3 regions of the Paenibacillus sp. FSL P4-0081 genome follow, and region 2 is predicted to be linked to each of the others. Evidence: predicted binding sites of a transcription regulator. Region 2 holds the regulator's gene; each other region holds the start of a gene.
What was found. Region 2 encodes Rex, which represses fermentation and respiration genes when NADH is low (regulators of the CRP and FNR family bind a similar motif). Its sites were predicted from a motif close to TTGTGAAATATTTCACAA; they were not measured.
Positions count from the first base shown of each region.

Region 1: a site for Rex is predicted at 2,751-2,768, ahead of P40081_RS09690 (flavocytochrome c). Genes of this name have one in related genera too.
Region 3: a site for Rex is predicted at 2,584-2,601, ahead of P40081_RS33940 (formate/nitrite transporter family protein). Genes of this name have one in related genera too.

Region 1 is NZ_CP009280.1:2,287,319-2,292,793, forward strand. It holds gene P40081_RS09670 (ABC transporter ATP-binding protein) at 1-391, shown strand, start outside; gene P40081_RS09675 (energy-coupling factor transporter transmembrane component T family protein) at 378-1,211, shown strand; gene P40081_RS09680 (PHP domain-containing protein) at 1,246-2,040, shown strand; gene P40081_RS09685 (hypothetical protein) at 2,147-2,605, opposite strand; gene P40081_RS09690 (flavocytochrome c) at 2,785-4,344, shown strand; gene P40081_RS09695 (NAD(P)/FAD-dependent oxidoreductase) at 4,480-5,475, opposite strand, start outside.
Region 2 is NZ_CP009280.1:5,252,460-5,257,934, reverse strand. It holds gene dinG (ATP-dependent DNA helicase DinG) at 1-2,409, shown strand, start outside; gene P40081_RS22535 (redox-sensing transcriptional repressor Rex) at 2,629-3,282, shown strand; gene P40081_RS22530 (amidohydrolase) at 3,269-4,570, shown strand; gene P40081_RS22525 (cell wall elongation regulator TseB-like domain-containing protein) at 4,598-5,119, shown strand; gene P40081_RS22520 (aminoglycoside adenylyltransferase domain-containing protein) at 5,431-5,475, shown strand, end outside.
Region 3 is NZ_CP009280.1:7,950,229-7,955,703, reverse strand. It holds gene P40081_RS33950 (formate--tetrahydrofolate ligase) at 1-731, shown strand, start outside; gene P40081_RS33945 (FAD-dependent oxidoreductase) at 1,097-2,461, shown strand; gene P40081_RS33940 (formate/nitrite transporter family protein) at 2,702-3,529, shown strand; gene P40081_RS33935 (MFS transporter) at 3,996-5,213, shown strand; gene P40081_RS33930 (GNAT family N-acetyltransferase) at 5,275-5,475, shown strand, end outside.

The sequences.
Region 1 (5,475 bases), 3.0 Mb from region 2:
GGCAATCGGTGCCGCTGTCCGCCCTGCAGTTATGCTGCTTGACGAGCCCACCGCGAATCTGGATATTTCGACCAAGCAGGAAATGGTTAGCGTTCTTGAGACATTGCGGAGCCATGTGGAGACGGTGGTAATCGCCACTCATGATATGCAGCTTGTGTCTGAATGGGCCAGTAGAATTATTGTTATGCATCAGGGACAGATCATTGCTGACGGAACGAAGGATGAAATATTTGCTGACGGAATGCTCTTGAGGCGTGCCGGATTGGCAGAGACACAATTAATGAAGCTAAGCCGCATACTCGGCCTGCCGCGCATTTGCTGCAGCCTGGACGAGTTTGTGAGCCAAGTGGAGCTACAGAAGGAGGTGGCCGGAATCTATGGAGGCTGTTAAAAAAGCGCTGGACCGGATCTCTGTAGAACAGATCAAGCTGGAATTACTGGGGACCGCGTATAACAACAGCGCTACCTTTCTGGGCAGGCTTGACCCCCGGACACTGCTGTTATGGTATTTGTTTTTTGCCATCGTGCCCTGGTTTGTGCATAACCGGACAATCTTATTAGGAATGTTCGTGTTCATGGTCATAACAACTGTCCTGTCACGGGTTAGTCCGCTAATCATCTGTATCCTGTGCCTTGGCCTGACCGGCCAGATCGGCTGGATGTTCGTGCTGACGCTTTTTTTCGGAGGGGGGAGTGAATCCCTGCTGCCAATGTTAACGCTGACGCTGAAGCTTTCTGTCATTTCACTGGCGAGCATCACTGTATTCTCCAGTCTGGATCCCGAACGGCTTAGTGACGGACTTTTATCCTTAGGCATACCTGATGCCTTTGCATTTAGTTTATCTTACGGTTATCGTATTCTGCCTACTTTGCTGGAAGAATTCCACCAGATATTGTTGTCCTTCAGACTCAGGGGGCAAAGACCGCATCGTCACGGGGTGTTCTACTGGAGAACAGCTGCGTATTACTTGCGGATTGTGGTGCTGGTCTTCTACCCGCTCATGCTCAATACAGCCAAACGGTCGCGAACCACGATTGAAGCACTGGAGACACGCGGATTCAGCTACGGTCTCAGCAATCCGAAGGTGAAGAAGATCAAGCTGTCCTATTTGCGGATGAAGAGGCCGGACTGGGCTTTTTTATCCGGTTCAACGATTTACATTATACTGCTGTTCTGGTTTGGAACCCTGTACCCTGAGCTGGTGTATTAACCTAATCTGCAAACTTAAAAGGAGCCTAACCTATATGAATATTGATCTGCACACACACGGCAAATTGTCCAAGAAATCAGCATTTTCCCCGGCGTATTTCGCAGAAATGATGTCGGAAGCTAAAGTGAACGGACTGCAGGCAGCCGCTTTGACAGAGCATTTTAATACTTCTAATTTCTTCGCAATGTACGAGGCACTGGATCAGATGTATCCGTATAACGGACATTACTATGATGTGGACGGGCTGAAGCTGTTTCCGGGAATGGAAGTGGATATTGCCGAGACAGGCCACATCTTGCTGATCGGGCTTAAGGAGAATGTTCTTGCTGTCCGTTCTTTGCTGGAAGATTACACTGCTCAGGGTAGCTTTATTCCTTTCTTGAGACTGCTGGATCTGGCGGATGAATTCAATCTGTGGAAAATAGGGGCCCATCCGTTCCGCACCTCTACTCCACTTCATCAATTGGACCCTCAGCTGCTTAAGCGGCTGGATGCGTTTGATTTCAATGCTAAAGACATTTACGTGCAGGGGGCTGAAGCCTACAAGAACCTGATTACGCCATTTGCAGAGAAGCTTGGCGTTCCTGTGGTTGCCGGCAGTGACAGTCATCAATGCCTGCAGTATGGCAGCGTAATGAACCGGCTACATGTATCCTGCTCTACAGTTGAGGAATTGAAGGAGGCTATTAAGCAGGGGGACTATGAGATGAAGCTTTCACCGTGTCTCCATACCAAGGTGAAGGCTTCGGTCATGATGAAGAAGCTGCTGAAGCAGCTTGCCGGCGAAGCGCCTTCCAGAGATGAAGCGGAGATTGGCTATCTGGCTTAAAGCGGCCCTAAAATACTATGAAGTCATGTCCGGACTCCTCCGGCCATGACTTCATAGGTAATGTCTTCTATGCTTCCGGGGATGATTTACGCTACGCCTTGCGGTTTTAAGCAAAAGCCAGATTCAATGCCTGCGGATGGAAGGAACCCATAATTTTATAAGCTTTTAAATGCGGATTGTTCATATCATTATCGTAAATAATCATATGCTGCCTGCCCTTGAGAATGATATCAAACCGCTGCTTCCGGTCAGCCTGTACGATGGTAATATAATAGCTGTATTTGTTGTCTGTGCTTACATTCCGCGCTGATTTCATTAACCGGACGTCGGCGAAATCATCACATATTTGTTTGATGGCCTCCGGCTCCGTAACCACAATATCCTTCTGTTCACCGGGAACAGAGGACAGACGGGTAATTTCAAGGGAGGCGATATCCTCCAGCCGGATGGTTCTGGCCACCACTTTTTTGAAGGAAGTGTAACGGTTTGCTGTATAGGTCATTAGAGAAACACCAGCTGCGGTCAGGATGGCGCCGGCAAGCATATATTTTTTGCTTTTGTCCATGGTTCAGTTCCTCCTAGTCATACGATTGTGTAAGTCCCAATTATAAAACTATAAACATCCGCACGCAAATTCACTTACTTTAGTTACTTAATGATTTCTTTAATTACGTAAGCTTCCAAGGACAGCCCTTTTGCGGATATGATAATTGTGAAAATATGCACAAGGGGGCAAGCGTTACTATGAAAAAGAGATATGCAGCGACTCTTATACTCGTTCTTTCCGTTATGCTGGTTATCGCAGGCTGCGGTAACAACAATGCTAACGGCAGTGTGAATGAGAGCAAGGGTAAGAACAGCGCAACCACAGAGCCTGCAGCAACCACTGCACCTAAAGAGACAGCCGAAGCCGTATCGGGAGCATCCGAAGCGAGCTATACACCGTACGATCAGTTAAAAGATAAATATGATATCATCATTGTCGGCGCAGGCGGTGCCGGAATGTCGGCGGCGCTGGAAGCCAAGGCTAACGGCATGAACCCGGTTATTTTGGAGAAAATGCCGGTTGCCGGCGGTAACACCACCAAATCCTCCTCGGGTATGAACGCTTCGCAGACGAAGTTCCAGAAGGAGCAGGGCATCGAGGATACCAATGATCTGTTCTATGAAGAGACACTGGCAGGCGGCCATGATACGAACAACAAGGAGTTGCTCCGCTTTTTCGTGGACAATTCCGCAAGTGCCATTGACTGGCTGGATTCGATCGGAATCCGTTTGAACAATATTACGATTACCGGCGGAATGAAAGAGAAGCGCACCCACCGTCCGGAAGACGGCTCAGCAGTCGGACAATATCTGGTTGCCGGACTCGTAAGAAATGTACAAGAGCAAGGGATTCCCTTGTTCGTTAATGCGGATGTGAAGGAACTTACAGTACAGGATGGCAAGGTGAACGGCGTCAAGGTGCTGTTCAACCAGGCCGATGAGAAAACAATTACCGGATCAGCAGTGATCGTAACAACCGGCGGATTCGGCGCTAATATGGAGATGATTACCGAAGTCAGACCTGACCTCGAGGGTTATGTGACCACGAACCAGATCGGCAGCACAGGCGACGGCATCCGGATGATTGAACAGGCTGGCGGCACAACGGTAGATCTGGATCAGATTCAGGTACACCCGACTGTACAGCAGGAGAAATCCTACCTGATCGGTGAAGCGGTCCGGGGCGAAGGTGCAATTCTGGTGTCCAGCGAGGGCAAACGTTTCGGCAACGAAATGGATACTCGTGATAAAGTGACAGCTTCCATCAATACACTTCCGGAGAAATCAGCGTATCTGGTGTTTGATTCCGGCGTGAAATCCCGCGTCAAAGCGGTGGACCAGTACATCAAGATGGGTGTAGTCAAAACAGCGGATACCATCGAATTGCTGGCAGAACAAATGAACGTTCCGGCAGATCAGCTGAAGAAGACCGTAGATACCTGGAACAGCGCAGTGAAGAATAAGTCGGATGCGGAATTCGGCAGAACAACAGGCATGGATAATGATCTGTCCGGCGCACCGTATTACGCGATCCAAATCGGCCCGGGAATTCACTACACCATGGGCGGTGTGGTGATTAACACCAATACAGAGGTCTTGAACAAAGACGGCAAAGCGATCACAGGACTTTTTGCAGCAGGTGAGGTAGTCGGCGGATTACACGGCCAGAACCGGATCGGCGGGAATTCTGTAGCCGAGATTATTATCTTTGGACGGCAGGCAGGGATCAAATCTGCTGAATTTGTAAAAGCACAATAAGCTATTATTCCATATTGTCAGCTTTATTATAAAAAGGGATGCTCCGCAGCCATCAGGCTTGCGGAGCATCCCTTTCCTGCGTGTCCTTGCTGCTGCTCCTGCCGGATGCAGCAAGGCTCCCGCAGGCTCAGCTGCTTACGCCTGAATTGCCGGAGACGGCGCAGGCTTCGTTGTACGGGTCAGCGAGAACAGCTCCAGCTCGGGGCGCACCTTGCCGGCAAGGGTATCTGCGAGCAGTTCGGCCGCGATCATGCTGTAGACGGTTCCGTTGCCCCCGTAGCCTTCAATGAAATAGCAGTGCGGGTACTCCGGATGCGGCCCCATATAAGGCAAGCCGTCACGGGTAGAGCCGAAGACCGCTCCCCAGGAGTATTCAGCCTCTATTCCCTGAAGCTCCGGGAACAGGGCCACAAGCTCCTCCAGCAGCCGCTGGCATTGGGAGAGCACACGGACATCGCGGCGCTCGGGACTGGTGAGCTGTTCATCCTTGCCTCCGGCAATGATCCGTCCGTCCGGTGTGGTCCGGAAGTACAGATAAGGCCGCGCTGTTTCCCAGAGCAGACTTTGCTCATGCCATTTGGGGAAGTCCGTAAGAGGCCTCGTCATGATGGCATATGTATTGATCAGCTCCGCGCCCCGGTCCTTTTTCATATCCTGCGTTTCATACCCCATGGCAAACACAACATTTTTCGCAAAAATCCGGCCATTCGCTGTATGGCAGACCACGCCGTCAGCACTATATTCGTAATTAAGGGCTTCGGTATGCTCATAGACCCGGACTCCGCCGGAGTGGGCTTTATCGATCAGGCTGTGCACGGTCCGGAACGGATTGGTCTCGGCATCGCCCCGGGAGAAGAGCGCAGCCGGTTTGGAGAAGGAATAATGCGACCGTACTTTATCCTCATCCCAGAATTCAGAATCAAATCCATGCCGGATCAGGTTTTCATTTTCCAGCTTCAGGGCGGGTACATCTTCAGGGACGCTGGCATACAGCAGACTGCTGCGTTCTATGATCTGCGGATCAATATCCAGCTTGCCCGGCAGGTCGAGAATCGCGCGGACGCCCTGCTGGCACAGCTTATAGAACAGCACGCCGTTCTCTTCCCCGAAGGTATTCATGCAGGCGGTCAG
Region 2 (5,475 bases):
GATGCCCTCGCAACTGCGCTTGTGCTGCTAAAATGTCTGGAGGAGCTGGACAGCCTGCCTCTCCTGACCATCCAGCGGCTCAATGAGCTGTTCGCCGATGAAGACAGTGACCTGGCCTGGTATTTCGATGGTCTGCAGCGTGAGCGCGAAATGGAGACCTTCCAGCCGGAAGGAGACCTGACCTTCTACCGGCAGCTGGCCCTTGCTGTAGGCGACTGGGCAGAGCTGGCTCCGCCTCGGGAGGAAGGATCTGACAACCCGCTGCAGAATATTACCTTCGGGGAGTATATGGAAGAGGTAACCAAACGTCTGAAGGACACCCTTCCGCAATATGAGAGCCGTGAAGCCCAGGAACTGATGATCCAGGAGGTCATGACGGCGCTTGATCAGGATAAGCATCTGCTGATTGAAGCAGGAACCGGCACCGGCAAATCGCTGGGCTATCTGCTTCCGGCCATTTATCACAGTGTCCGCAGTAATCAGAAGGTCATGGTCAGCACGCATACGATCAACCTCCAGGATCAGCTGCGTGAGCGCGACATCCCTCTTTTGACGAGTGTTGTGCCCTTTCCGTTCAAGGCAGCGATCTTTAAGGGGAGAGGACACTATTTGTGTCTCCGTAAGTTTGAACATAGAATTAATAAAAGGGACTTCACAAGTCCCAGGGAAGAAGCGCTTACGGCCGCGCAGATGATGGTCTGGCTGACCCAGACGGAGACCGGCGATGATGAAGAGCTGAACTTAAGCGGGCGCGGCGGTGATTTCTGGGAGACCGTAGCCAGTGATACCGACTCTTGTCTGGGACGCTCATGCCCTTGGTTCAGGAAATGTTATTATCACCGGGCCAAGCATGAAGCCGGGATTTCCGATGTGGTGGTGACTAACCACTCCAAGTTATTCGCAGATGTTAAGGCCGGGCATCAGCTGCTTCCGGCTTACGAGCATCTCATCATTGATGAGGCGCATCATCTGGAGGACATTGCCGGCAAACATCTCGGAATGCAGATGAAATATTTCACCGTGGCGCATACGCTCACCCGTCTGTACAAGGACAGCCGGAGCGGACAGCTGCCTGCCCTGCGCCAGACCCTGCAGTCGTCCGGCAGTGAGCAGGCTTCGGAATGGAGCGGTGTTATCGACCGGATCTATCCGGATCTGCTTACCGTCAAGGAGTCCTGGGATACACTTAGCGACAAGCTCTTCGGCCTGCTGCCTGAACGCAGCGATGCCGGAGCCGGTGAAGCCGGCCAGCTTGTCGCACGCCTGCAGCCGGGCAAGAAGCCCAAAGAGTGGGAGGAGCTGGCTGCTCTGGAGAATACACTCCATCTCAGCTTGAGTGATATCATCCGCAAGGGTGATAAAATGCTCAGTGAGATGCGTGATACGGACAGCCAGTCCTCTTCGGACAGTCTTGTGACGGATATCGGCGGGTTGTTCAAGGACCTGGCCTCCATCCGGGAGCAGATCCGTTTCTTTATGGGACTGAATGACGAGAATATCGTCTACTGGCTGGAGGGGAGCGGCAATTACCGCGGCAAATCGCTGCAGATGTATGCCGTTCCGGTGGATGTGAGCACCCAGCTCAGGGAGCTGTTCTTCGACAAGAAGAAGAGTATCATCCTGACCTCGGCCACCTTGTCTGTGGATAAGTCATTCCAGTTCATGATAGATAATCTCGGTCTTGGTGAGGCTGCAGAGCAGGGCCGTCTGATGACAGCCCTGCTTCCGTCGCCGTTCAAATACCGTGAGCAGGCACTGCTTGTCATTCCCCGTGATTTCCCGAGTGTCAAGGGAAGCATAGGGGATGCCCGCTTTGTGGATACACTGGTCCATTCTCTGGCAGAAACTGCCGTGGCTACCCGCGGGCGGATGCTGGTGCTCTTCACCTCCTACAAGATGCTGCGCCAGGTCTATGATCCGCTGAAGGAGGCCCTGGCTTCGCAGGATATCGCGGTGCTTGGACAAGGCGTAGAAGGCGGCAGCCGGAGCAAGCTGATCCGGCGGTTCCAGGACAGTACAGCGTCAGTCTTGCTGGGTACGAGCAGCTTCTGGGAAGGTGTAGACATTCCCGGTGAAGCTTTGACCTGTCTGGCCATTGTCAGACTTCCGTTCCAGCCGCCTAATCATCCGCTGGCTGAAGCGAAGTCGGAGCTGCTCCAGGCACAGAAGAAGAATCCGTTCATGAAGCTGTCCGTCCCGCAGGCTGTAATCCGCTTCAAGCAAGGCTTCGGGCGGCTGGTCCGCACCGCGCAGGACCGCGGAATCGTTATTGTATATGATACCAGGGTAATCGAATCTTATTATGGGAAGTATTTCCTGTATTCGCTGCCCGGTCCCAAGATGGAGCATATGCTGACGGATCAGATCGTTCCGCGGATTGCAGAATGGCTTGAAGAAGGCGGGGTTTAATAATCCGTCTCCGGTTGATATTATGTATAAGTAATTATTGTTCTGAAGTCCCGTGCTCCACTGCTGCTGCCCAAACGGGCAGTAGTACCCGGAGCACGGTTCCTATAACCGGCTTATCAAGCAGCATATGCTATAAAACCTAAGTGAATGCTTACGAAGCGAGTTTTGCGAAGTTGAATCAAGCAGCATATGCTATCAAAACTTTTAGGAGGAGAAAACATGAAATCGGATAAAATATCGGAGGCCGTCGTTCGCAGACTCCCAGTGTACCTGCGTTTCCTGAACGATCTCCAAAAACGTGAAATCTCAACAGTTTCTTCTCAGGAGCTGGGACAGAAGCTTGATCTCAACCCCGCCCAGATCCGCAAGGACCTGGCTTATTTTGGTGATTTCGGCAGAAAAGGCATTGGTTATGATGTCTCTTATCTGATTGAGAAGATCAGGCATATTCTCAAGCTGGACCAGCAGATTAATGTAGCTCTGGTAGGTGCAGGTAATCTTGGCCACGCCTTGTCGAATTACAATGCTTACTTGAAGGATACGATGAAGATTACAGCTGTATTTGATGCTTATGAGCCTAAGGTAGGCCAGCAGATCAACTCGTTGACTGTTCAGCCGATGAGTGAGCTGGGGGATACCATCCGTGCACAGGGCATCCGCATCGGGATTATTACCGTTCCGGACAGTGAAGCACAGAACGTTGCTGACATTCTGGTGGATTCGGGCATTGAGGCGATCCTGAATTTTGCGCCTGTAATTCTGAAGACTCCGGCCAATATCCGGATTCATGCCGCCGATTTCACTACGGATCTGCAGAGTCTGGCTTATTATTTGCATGACGGAAAGGACGAAGCTGAAGATGAGCAGCAATAAAACCATTATTAAAAACGGGCGTTTTCTGGTGCCTGGCAGCGATAAGCCGGTGCTGAGCGGTTATATGACCATCGAAAATGATCTGATTACTTACATAGGTGAAGATAAGCCTGTAATTGAAGAGGATGCCGAGGTTATTGACGGCAGCCGGCTGCTGTTCATGCCGGGTCTCGTCAACACCCACGGCCATGCGGCGATGTCACTGCTGCGCGGCTACGGCGATGATATGGTACTGCAGGCTTGGCTGCAGGAAAAAATGTGGCCGATGGAAGAGAAATTCACCGGTGATGATGTGTACTGGGGAACCTCTTTGTCCGTTCTTGAGATGCTGAAGGGCGGCACTACGACCTTCCTCGATATGTATGACCATATGGACCGGGTTGCTGAGGTTACCGAGCAGTCAGGCATCCGTGCTGTACTTATGCGCGGTGTTATTGGCCTTTGTCCGGAAGAGGTGCAGAATCATAAGCTCGCGGAGGCGATTGCTTTTGCCCGGAACTGGCATGGCAAGGCTGACGGCAGAATTACTGCAATGCTCTCGCCGCATGCGCCTTACACCTGTCCTCCGGAGTTTTTCATGAAGTTTGTCCAGGCGGCTCATGATCTTGATCTGCCGATGCACACGCATATGTCCGAAACGCGTCATGAAGTGGAGCAGAATGTGGCCGATTACGGCCTGCGTCCGGTCGCTCATCTGGAGAAGCTGGGAATGTTCACCCGGCCGTCCCTGATCGCCCATGGTGTTCATCTGAACGATGAAGAGATTGAGATTCTGGCCCGCCACAATGTTGGTGTATCCCACAATCCCGGCAGCAATCTGAAGCTGGCCAGCGGAGTAGCCCGTGTTCCTGAGCTTCTTAGAGCAGGAGTTAAGGTCTCCCTGGGTACGGACGGTGCGGCAAGCAACAACAACCTGGATATGTTCGAAGAAATGCGGCTGGCCGCGCTGATCCACAAAGGTGTAAGCGGTGATCCTACAGCAGTACCGGCTCCAGAGGCGCTGCTGATGGCGACCGAATATGGTGCACAGTCTATTTTCCTGAACCAGGTAGGCCGGCTTGCAGCAGGGATGAAAGCCGACTTCATTGCGATTGATATTGATCAGCCGCACTTGCTGCCGCATACCGATCTTTTGTCCCATGCGGTATATTCAGCCAGTGCCAAGGATGTGGAGAATGTCTGGGTGAACGGCAAACAGGTTGTGAAGCACGGACAATGTCTGACACTAGATGAAGAAGCTATCCGCCGCAAAGCGCAGGAAACGTTCGAGGGACTGCTTAAACGGTAATACAGGTTTAAAGGGAAAGGAAGCTGCATGTTGAAGAAGAGGAGAAAATGGCTTCCGCTGGGGATTTCCCTGGTTCTGCTCCTTCTGTTCGGACTAAGCCAGTTTTATGCCTACATTATGAAGGATCAGTGGAACGAGCGGAGTGAAGCCAAAGAGATTGCCAGAGCGCGGGCCGGCTTAACTGAGGTAACCAAAGCACAGAAATCCGTCTGGGATGAAAATGCGATATACTGGGTGCTTACCGGAAAAAATGATGCAGGAACCGAGCTGATGGTTTGGGTCCGTTTTACCAAGGAAGGCCAGCCAGCCGGAGGCGACAACGATTTATATGCGGAGGAGCTCAGCAAAGGGACTTCTGAGGCGCAAATCCGTGATATTATAGCTGCCCAGCTTCCGGGTATTACGATTAAGCGGCTGCTGCCGGGAGTGTATAACGGAGAATATGCCTGGCAGCTGTTCTACAAAAAGGACGGCAGGTTCTATTACAGCTTCTATCGCTTCACAGACGGCAGTGCCATCGGTGAAGGGTACAGCCTGCCCAACCGGTAAGCGGCAGCAAGAATGGTCTACAGAAGGAGCGGGAGGACAGTTGAACTGTTCTCCCGCTTTTTATATTAATATAAGCCGTAATTTAAAAGGTTCTTCAAGGGAGAGAACAATCAATAACTATTCTTGGACTTGTGGCCTACTTGGAGCTATGGCTTAATAATAGGGGAGGAATAGATGAATCCATTTCGATGGCATGACAGCTGGATAGCATAAATCAGTATATACGATGATGCATACCGGATTGTCATATCGGAAGTATTCATTCCCGGCATCTGCTTCATACATAATTGAAATTCAGGAGGATCATAAATTTGGAAATTCTAGCCTATTTAGATCAGGCGGTAACGTTGTTCAAA
Region 3 (5,475 bases), 2.7 Mb from region 2:
GCCGCCAGGCCGGCCTGACCCCTTCTGCCGCAGTGCTGGTGGTTACAGTGAAATCACTGAAATATAACGGAGGTGTCCGCAAGGAGGAACTGTATGCCGGCAACCGGGCAGCGCTGCTCTCCGGATTGTCCAATATGGAGCGCCATATTGAGAATCTCGGTAAATTCGGTGTGCCTGTACTCGTTGCCCTCAATCACTTTGAAGGGGATGCCCCGGCGGAGATTAACGAGGTGCTGGAGGCCTGCCGCCGGCTGGGTGTGCCTGCTGCGGTATCCAAGGTATGGGCTGAAGGAAGCGCAGGCGGGCAGGAACTGGCGCAGGAGCTGAAGAAGCTGCTGGACCGGGAAGAGGCCGTAAAGTTCGCGCCGCTGTATGAAGACAACCTGGACATTCCGTCCAAAATCAATAAAATCGTCACCGAAATCTACCATGGCGCAGAAGTGGCCTTCTCCCCGGCAGCCAAACGCAGTCTGGCTGTTATTGACAGGCTGGGCTTGCACCAGCTTCAGGTCTGTATGGCCAAAACGCCATATTCCTTCTCGGATCAGCCGAGGCTGCTTGGAGCACCGGAAGGCTTCACCATGGGTGTACGGGACATTACATTGTCCCTTGGCGCAGGATTTGCAGTGGTCATCACAGGGAACATTGTCACAATGCCGGGCCTACCCGCCAAACCGGCCGCAGAAGGGCTGCTGGTCGATGAAGATGGTGTGATCTCCGGTTTGGAATAAACGGTTTTTTGGCCGCATACAGGCGGCAGCCATCCATTAGATAGAGCCTCACTTGTTCCGCAGAAGGTTTGCGGTGTAGTGGGGCTTTTTTTGCTGCAAAGATTAGAATTTATACAGTTTCACACCCTAACGCTGCTTCCTGCTGCTTCCTGCTGCTGACAGACATAATGTCCTACTGGCGGGGAAAACTAATGCAAGAAGAAAAGAAATTCGTGCAGATAATTAAAAATTGAAATTGTGAACAATGTGAGAAAATTCACAAAAGTGCTTGTAATGTGATAAATATCACAATATAATCAGTGTATAAAGTGAAATTAATCACAACTACAGAGAAACAGGCTTGTAAATTGGAGGAGGAAGAAATCATGAAAGTAGCAGTCATTGGATGTACACACGCCGGAACCGCCGCAATTGTTAATACCGCACAGCTGTACCCGGATGCCCAGATTACGGTTTACGAGCGCAACGATAACATATCGTTCTTGTCTTGCGGCATTGCGCTTTACGTAGGGGGAGTCGTCAAGGACCCGCAGGGATTGTTCTATTCTTCCCCGGAACAGCTTGCAGCACTGGGTGTGCAAACGAAGATGCGCCATGAAGTGACGAATGTGGATACCGCCCGCAAAACATTGAAGGCCCGCAACCTCGCTACAGGTGAAGAATTTGAAGATACGTACGACAAGCTGATTATGACAACAGGCTCATGGCCGATTGTGCCTAAGCTGGAAGGTATAGAGCTGGAGGGGATTCTGCTCTCGAAGAATTATAATCACTCCAACACCATTATTGAACAAGCGCAGAAGGTGAAAAGAATTACAGTAGTCGGAGCCGGATATATCGGCGTTGAGCTGGTTGAAGCTTTTCAGATGAACGGCAAGGAAGTTACCCTGATCGACGGGGAAGACCGCATTCTGAGTAAATATCTCGATGAAGAATTCACGGCTCCGATTCAACAATCACTTGAAGAGCATGGCATCAAGCTTGCGCTTGGTGAGAAAGTCGCAGCATTCGCCGGAGAAAACGGCAAAGTGACCAAGGTCATTACAAGCAAGGGAGAGCATGAAACCGATCTGGTCATTCTCTGCATCGGCTTCCGTCCGAATACAGAGCTGCTCAAGGGTCAAGTCGATATGCTTCCGAACGGTGCGATTATGGTCAACGATTACATGCAGACCAGCCTGCCGGATGTATATGCCGCTGGTGACAGCTGTGCGATTCATTACAACCCGACCGGTAAACATGCCTATATTCCGCTCGCCACGAACGCTGTACGCATGGGGACACTGGTAGCCCGCAATCTGGTCTCGAATACGATTCCTTATATGGGTACGCAGGGAACATCAGGCATCAAGATTTATGAAGACAATATTGCCGGAACCGGACTTACCGAGGATGCCGCCAAAGCCGAAGGTATGGATGCTGAAAGTGTTATGCTGATTGACAACTACCGTCCGGAGTTTATGCCGACATTCGAGCAGGTTCAGGTAAAAGTCGTATTCGAACGTGCGACCCGCCGCATTCTTGGGGCACAGATTATGTCCAAGATGGATCTGACGCAGTCGATCAATACCGTATCGGTTTGTATTCAGAATAAAATGACCGTGGACCAGCTGGCCTTCATTGATTTCTTCTTCCAGCCGCACTACAACAAGCCTTGGAACTTCCTGAACACTGCAGGACTTCAGGCACTGCCCAAGACAGTTGCCGTTAAAGAACCAGTACACGTCTAATCCCGCCTGATTTCGCCGGGGCCCGTTAAGGGCTCCTTTTTTTTATGGTTTTAACTATTAATTCCGGGTCCGAATGAGAAAAATATTCCGCCGCCTAACCTTTTATGGTAAATTTGACATGTCAGTGAAAACTTTCACTTAGGTTTTCTGAGAGTGATTTTTATCACGTTAATGTGATTGTGATCACGTTACAATGGCATAAAGGAACAAATTTTAAGTAATTAGAAGGGGATAGGAATCATGGCTTATAACAAACCGCAGGGGATCGCCGAAGTAACGGTAGAGAACGGAGTCAAGAAAGCGCACAATCCGCTCAGCACTGTACTTATTCTTGGTTTCCTGGGAGGAGCGTTTATCGCGCTCGGATTTTTGCTGGATATTCGTGTCATTGCCGGTGCGCCTGCCGAGTGGGGGTCCATCGCTAACTTCATCGGAGCTGCGGTATTCCCGGTAGGGCTGATACTGGTGCTGCTTGCCGGAGGCGAGCTGCTGACAGGCAACATGATGGCGGTGCCGCTTGCTTTTATTGCGAAGAAGATTTCGTTCTGGGAAGTGATTAAGAACCTGGTGCTGATTACACTCAGCAACCTGGCAGGAGCCTTGTTCGTTGCTTATTTCTTCGGTCATGTCGTTGGCCTTACATCGGACGGGGTGTATCTGGAGAAGCTGGTGAGTATGGCTGAGCACAAGATTGATGCGACCTTCCTGCAGGCCTTTATCTCCGGGATCGGCTGTAACTGGCTCGTGGCGCTGGCAGTGTGGCTCTCCTATGGAGCAGATAATTTCAGCGGCAAAATCCTCGGTATCTGGTTCCCGACAATGGCGTTTGTAGCCATCGGCTTCCAGCACGTTGTAGCTAACATGTTCCTTATCCCTGCTGCCATCTTCGAAGGACATTTCACGTGGGCGCAGTATTTCGCCAACTTTGCCCCGGTATGGCTGGGCAATCTTACGGGCGGCGCGATCTTCGTCGCAGCGGCTTACTGGATGGCTTACCTGCGTAAGGAGCCGGCAGCTGTAACGGCTGTTGAAGGAATCTCCGCTGCAGGTGTGAAGAAACACGCTTAATTCAAAATCCGCCGGTGATGACCGGCATGTTCAATAGTTTGGCCCCAGCACTTCCTGGCTTCTCGGCACCCTGTTTTTGGGAATCGCAGAGAGAAAGGGAGTGTTTTTTGTTAGCCCGGCTCTGCCTGGAATAACTTCAGGGCAAAACAAAATTCGCCGTGCATATCCGACTCGGGGGAACGAAATCGGATTCACGGCGAATAAATAGGGAGTGTTTCATATGCACTATTACCCTGGCCTGCGGGGAACGAATCAGGTCATTTCCACCTATTTTCTTTACGTGCAGAAGCTGCAGTTATAGAATATAAATAGCACGGCAGGCGGGAAGTGATTGGGAATTTCGCAGCAGTGAATTCAATGATGCTATGCGATAAAGCGTTAACGCGAGAACTTGCCCGTCATCCTGTTTTCAGATGATACTGGATGGATTAATGACACCTATGTTACAGGGGATGAAAGACAAGTTATGAGATTTTTGCAGGCCTATCCGAAGGAAGTCAAAGTGTTCTTGATTGCCAGTCTCATTAATGCAACCGGCAGTGCGCTGATGTGGCCGCTGGTTACGATGTATGTATTTGATGAGCTGGGACGCAGTATGAAAGATGCGGGAATTGTTCTGCTGGTTCAATCCCTCGGGGGGATTGCCGGGCAATTGCTGGGCGGATCTTTGTATCACAAGGTAGGGGTAAACCGCCTGATTGTCGGAGCACTGGCTATGAACGCGCTGACCCTGTTTGCTCTTCCTTGGGCAAGCGGCAGCTGGAGTATATTCATTATAGTTATGGGCCTGATGGGGTTGTTCAACTCTCTGTCTCTACCGGCTATCCAGGCTTTTATCGGCTTCCGGTTCGCGGAGCAGCGCGGAGAGCTGTTCAATATCATCTATGTCTCGAACAATATCGGGGTAGCACTGGGAACCGCACTGAGCGGATTCCTGGGCAATTATATGCTGAGCTTTGTGCTGAACGGTGTGACTTCGGCAGTGTTTGCCGGATTCTTCTTTGTCTATCTGCGCAGGGTGGGGACAGCACCGTCGCCATCCCATGAGACAATACAGAAGAAACACCCGCAGGGCGAAGCGTCAGGCTGGAAGCTGCTGGGGCATACGCGGATTTATCTGTACATGGCTATTGGTTCGATGTTTCTGCTGATCGGCAATTCGATCTGGAATACCGGAGTATCGCCGTTTATTATTTCAGAAGGCTGGTCGAAGCAGTTATACGGCTTCCTCTGGACGCTGAACGGCGTACTTATCTTTGCCGCGCAGCCGCTGGTCAGTCTGATCAAACGCTGGTTCGCAGGGACTTCTACTGCGCAGATGACAGCAAGCGCCGTATTCTATCTGGGCGGGTATGCGGTTATACTGTTCATGCCGAGCTACCCGGGCATGCTGCTGGCGATGGTGCTGGCTACACTGGGTGAGATGCTGATCTCTCCGGCCATGCCATCCTTCATCTCGGAGCATGCCCAGCGCAGTGCGCCCTTCTATCTCGGGCTTAGCGGCGGTATCGGCGCGGTCGGCCGGGTTATCGGCCCGTATCTGATGGGGATTCAATTCGACAGAGGCGGCCTTGCGCCGACAGGCTGGCTGGCCTGCGGGATGGCGGTTCTGTCCGTGGGATTCTTCGCGGTCCATGCCTACGTTAACCGCGGGAGCGTGAAGCTCCGGGGTAATGCTGCATAAACGGCTGCGCTGTAACTAATCCTTTTATTATCTGCTTAGCAAGGCAAGGGGTGTAGAAGCTATGCAACAACTAAACAGGGATTCGGCTTTCACCATCCGTCCCTCTGAAATCAGGGATGCCCGTGAGCTGATCATTCTCGATAATATGATCTGGACAGAGGAGACAACACCCGGTCCGCTGATGTGGCGCTCCCGGGAGGATTATCTGCTGCATGCACCGCCCGGCTCCCAGCTTGTAGCCTTGCAGGACGGGGAGCTATGC